DNA from 2 places in the Pseudarthrobacter sp. TAF60_1 genome. Region 2 is predicted to be linked to the other one. Evidence: predicted binding sites of a transcription regulator. Region 2 holds the regulator's gene; the other holds the start of a gene.

Region 1 (2,458 bases), on a different contig from region 2:
GCCAGCTTGGCCAGGCGCTCCTGGAGCTTTTCCCGGTCCCAGTCGGAGTCGGTGCGGGTCAGCTCGGCGCGCAGCTGGGAAACCCGGGCTGCGACGTCTTCTGCGGAACCGGCGCCGTCCACGATGGTGGTGTTGTCCTTGGTGACCGTGATGCGGCGGGCGGTACCCAGCACCTCAAGGCCGACCGTGTCCAGGCTGAGGCCCAGTTCCGGCGAGACAACCTGCGCACCGGTGAGGGTGGCGATGTCCTGCAGCATGGCCTTGCGGCGGTCGCCGAAGCCCGGAGCCTTGACGGCAACCACGTTCAGGGTGCCGCGGATGCGGTTGACGATCAGCGTGGACAGGGCCTCGCCTTCGACGTCTTCAGCAATGATGAAGAGCGGCTTGGAGCTCTGCAGCGCCTTTTCCAGCAGCGGCAGGAAGTCCTGGACAGAGGAGATCTTGCCCTGGTTGATCAGGATGAGGGCGTCCTCGAGGACGGCTTCCTGACGCTCGGAATCGGTCACGAAGTACGGGGACAGGTAGCCCTTGTCGAACTGCATGCCTTCGGTGAGGACCAGCTCGGTCTGCGTGGTGGAGGATTCCTCGATGGTGATCACACCATCCTTGCCGACCTTGCCGAAGGCCTCCGCGAGGAGCTCGCCGATTTCGTCGCTCTGGGCGGAGATGGCGGCCACGTTGGCAACCTGGGTGCCCTCAACGGGGCGTGCGTTCTCCAGCAGGCGGGCTGCAACGGCTTCAACGGAAACCTCGATGCCGCGCTTGATCTGGCCCGGAGCGGCGCCGGCTGCAACGTTGCGCAGGCCTTCCTTGACCAGGGCCTGGGCCAGAACGGTGGCCGTGGTGGTGCCGTCGCCGGCCACATCGTTGGTCTTGGTGGCTACTTCCTTGGCCAGCTGGGCGCCGAGGTTTTCGTACGGGTCATCAAGCTCAACTTCGCGGGCGATGGTGACGCCGTCGTTGGTGATGGTGGGTGCCCCCCACTTTTTGTCGAGGACAACGTTGCGGCCGCGGGGGCCGAGCGTCACCTTGACAGTGTTGGCGAGCTTATCGATGCCGGCTTCAAGCGACCGGCGGGCAGCGTCATTAAACGCAAGCTGCTTTGCCATGGTTTTGTCCTTTCAAGACAGAACCCCGCGCAGCTGACCAGCGGAATGCATGGTCAGCGGCACGGGGATCCAAAACTTACTTTACGACGATCGCCAGAACGTCGCGGGCGGACAGCACGAGGTACTCGGTGCCGCCGGTCTTGACTTCGGTTCCACCGTACTTGGAGTAGATCACAACGTCGCCAACGGCTACGTCGACCGGAACGCGGTTGCCGTCTTCGAAGCGGCCGGGGCCTACTGCAACAACTTCACCCTCCTGCGGCTTCTCCTGTGCGGAGTCCGGGATGACCAGGCCGGAAGCCGTGGTCTGCTCGGCTTCGAGCGGGCGGACAACAATACGATCCTCAAGAGGCTTAATAGAGACCGACACTCGGACCTCTCCTTCTACGTCAGCAAAATTCATGGACAGTTGAGATGCTTCGCCGTGGCTGGCAAACCGTCGTCGCGGTGCCGGCAGCAGCCTGGCGGGCAGCTCTTCATGTATTAGCACCCTCCTAGGGAGAGTGCTAATGACGACTCTATGTATTCGTTAGCACTCGGTCAAGGCGAGTGCCAGAATTACGTTCCTGGTGGACAAATTTAGTCCCCTGAAACCCGGTGACAAGGCCACACCACCCGATGCACGCGGCGGGGCGCCCTATTTGATGCCTGCTCAGGTTCGGATAATGGCCTGATGGACAGTAACGAATCCCCCAGCGCATCCAACGGCATTCCCTCACCGCAGCCGCCACCATCCTTTTCGTCCAGAATGGCCCCGCTGTGGACAGACGGCCTTGGCAAGGCAGCGGTCCGGTCAGTCCAGGTGCTCGCCGTCGGCGCCGTCGCCTGGGTGGCGGTCGTGGCCGCCACCCGGGTCCCGCTGGTCACCACTCCTGTTTTGATAGCCCTCATCCTGGCGTCGGCAATGGCTCCCGTGGTCCGGTGGCTGGCAGGCCATGGCTGGCCGCGCGCCCTGGCCGTGCTCTCCTCGTTCCTGGTGATCCTCGCCGCCGCAGCCGGAGTCATCGGCGGGATCGTGACGCTGGTCCGGCAGCAGTCCAACGCTCTTGCGGTTCGTGCCGAAGCCGGCATCGCTGAACTCCAGAAGTCCATCACCACCGGACCGCTGCCCTTCTCCAGGGAACAGATCAGTGCGGCCCAGGGCGAATTCCAGAAGTTTCTCTCCGGCGGGAGCCTGGGAGCCGACGCCCTCACTGGCCTGAGGACGGCCGGGGAGATAGCCGCCGGCACTGTCCTCACGGCCGTGATCCTGTTCTTCTTCCTCAAGGACGGAGAGCGGATCCGGAACTTCCTCATTGGGTTCCTCCCGGCCCGCCGCCGCGGGAATGCGCACCTTGCCGCCGAGCGCA
Region 2 (2,458 bases):
CCGCTGGACCTGGCCGCTGCCACCGCAGATATCGCAGCGCTCCGGGTGGCTGCCTTCGCGGCAGCACGAACCGTTGCAGGTGGGGCAGGTGACGGCGGTGTCCACCTCGAGCTTGCGGTTGACGCCGAACACTGCGTCCTTCAGTTCGATCCGGACGCTGATGAGGGCGTCCTGGCCGCGGCGGACCCGGGACGCGGGACCTGAAGATCCGCCAGCCCCGAAGAAGGTATCGAAGATGTCCTGGAACGCGAACCCCTGGCCCGCGTATCCGCCGCCGCCGAAGCCGTTGTCGGTGCCGTTCTCGTTGCCGGTGGTGTCATAGACACGGCGCTTCTGGGGGTCCGAAAGGACCTCGTAGGCATGGGTAACGGCCTTGAAGCGGTCCGACGCATCGTCCCCGGGGTTTACGTCCGGGTGAAGGGTGCGGGCCAGCTTGCGGTAGGCCTTCTTGATCTCTTCTCCGGTGGCTTCCGGCGAGACTCCGAGGACGTCGTAGTGGCTGCTCAAAGTTCGTATCTCTTCCCTGTTGTACTGCCGGCAGCGATGCTTCCGGCACTGCTCTTGGTGCCTGGACCGGCTGTTATGGGCCCAGAATTCTTGACAGATAACGGGCTACTGCCCTGACTGCGGCCATGGTGGTGGGATAGTCCATGCGGGTGGGGCCCAGGACGCCAACCTTGGCTGTGCTGTCCGGTCCGTAGGCTGTAGCCACCACCGAGGCTTCAGCCAGCCCGTCGTAGGGGTTTTCGCGGCCGATGCTCACGGTCACGCCCCGGGGGTCCTGCGCCATGTCACTGAGCAGGCGGAGCAGGACCACCTGTTCCTCCAGCGCCTCAAGCACAGGACCGATGCTGAGGGGGAAATCCACGTTGGACCTGGCCAGGTTCGCAGTGCCGGCCATCACCATGCGGTCCTCGCGGCTGCTGTGGGCGAGCGTTTCCAGCCCGTGGGCCAACGCTTGGGCAGCTGACCGCTGGCCAGGCGCAACGGAGGAGACCACGCCTGGCAGGGAGTGGGCCAACCGGCTCAGCGGCAGGCCCGCCAGCGTGCCGAGGAAATGTGTCCGCAGAGCGGCGACCGCGTCCTCACCCAGGTCCTGACCGACGTCAATGACGCGCTGTTCCACCTTGCCAGTAGTGGCGATGAGCACCAGCAGGACCTGGCGAGGCGCCAGCAGGACAAATTCGATGTGGCGGATAGTGGCCCGGCTCAGGTGCGGGTACTGCACCACGGCAACCTGGTTGGTCAGCTGGGAAAGCAGCCTGACCGTCCTGTCCAGGGCATCGTCCAAGTCATCCGCGCCCTCAAGAAGTGACTGGATGGCCTTCTTCTCTGCCGGGGAGAGAGGCTTAACGGCCGAAATTTGATCCACAAACAGCCGGTAGCCCTTGTCAGTGGGGATCCGGCCCGCGCTGGTATGCGGAGCGGTGATCAAGCCCTCGTCTTCCAGAGCGGCCATGTCATTGCGGATGGTGGCGCTGGAAACGCCGAGGTGGTGGCGTTCAACCAGGGCCTTGGAACCCACAGGCTCGCGGGAATGCACGTAGTCCTCCACAATGGCCCGCAATACTTCAAGCTTGCGCGGCTCGCTCACCCTCCACCTCCATCCATGGTTGCGCCTCAATAGTCAGGCCACTGGTCGCGGTTCGTTAGCACTCGACATGCCTAAGTGCTAACAGTCTAATATGACTCACCCCGTTGTTAGCATTGGTACCGCTCCGGGCGAACATTCCGGGGCACGATCTAGCGCAAGGCGGAATCAATCCATGCATTACCAGAACTGGGGTCCTCAGGAGATCACCGCGCCTGTCCGGAACGAACTCCCCGAGGTTCCGGTGGAACGCGGCATGGTCCTCGAAGACGCCCAGTCCGGCTGGGTCGGAGCAGTGACCCGGGTGGAGAAGTCCGGTGGCATGCATGTGGTTGCCCTCGAGGATCGCCGGGGCAAGTCGCGTTCGTTCAAGCTTGGCTTCGGGTTCCTGTTGGAAGGGCAGCCCATCAGGCTGATGCCCCCGGCGCCCAGGCAGAACGCCGCCGTGCCCGTTGGCCGGACGGCATCCGGCTCCGTCCGCGTGGCGGGCCAGCGTGCCCAGGTGGCCAAGGCCAGCAGGATCTGGGTGGAGGGCAAGCACGACGCCGAACTCGTGGAAAAAGTCTGGGGTGACGATCTTCGGGTGGAAGGCATCGTCGTGGAGCCTTTGCATGGCATCGATGACCTCGCCGGGGCGGTGGCCGCATTCGGTCCCGGGCCTACCCGGCGGCTGGGGATCCTGGTGGACCACCTCGTGCCGGACTCCAAGGAGTGGCGCATCGCCGCCGGGGTCATGGCCTCCCCGGGCGCCGCCGGGAACGTGCTCATTGTCGGGCACCCCTACGTTGACGTGTGGCAGGCCATCCGTCCGGCCGTGCTCGGCATCGAACAGTGGCCCGTAGTACCCCGTGGACAGGATTGGAAGAC

The links. Region 2 encodes HrcA, which represses chaperone genes, less so after heat shock. Its sites were predicted from a motif close to TTNGCACTCGNNNNNNNCGAGTGCNAA; they were not measured.
Region 1: the regulator HrcA is predicted to act here: its motif matches at 1,639-1,665, upstream of groES (co-chaperone GroES).

What each region holds. Positions count from the first base shown of each region.
Region 1 is NZ_JBFRDI010000003.1:18,194-20,651, reverse strand. Features, by position in the region: gene groL (chaperonin GroEL) at 1-1,109, opposite strand, end outside; gene groES (co-chaperone GroES) at 1,186-1,479, opposite strand; gene AB4Y73_RS03735 (AI-2E family transporter) at 1,783-2,458, shown strand, end outside.
Region 2 is NZ_JBFRDI010000002.1:263,325-265,782, reverse strand. Features, by position in the region: gene dnaJ (molecular chaperone DnaJ) at 1-507, opposite strand, end outside; gene hrcA (heat-inducible transcriptional repressor HrcA) at 581-1,594, opposite strand; gene AB4Y73_RS03475 (DUF3097 domain-containing protein) at 1,767-2,458, shown strand, end outside.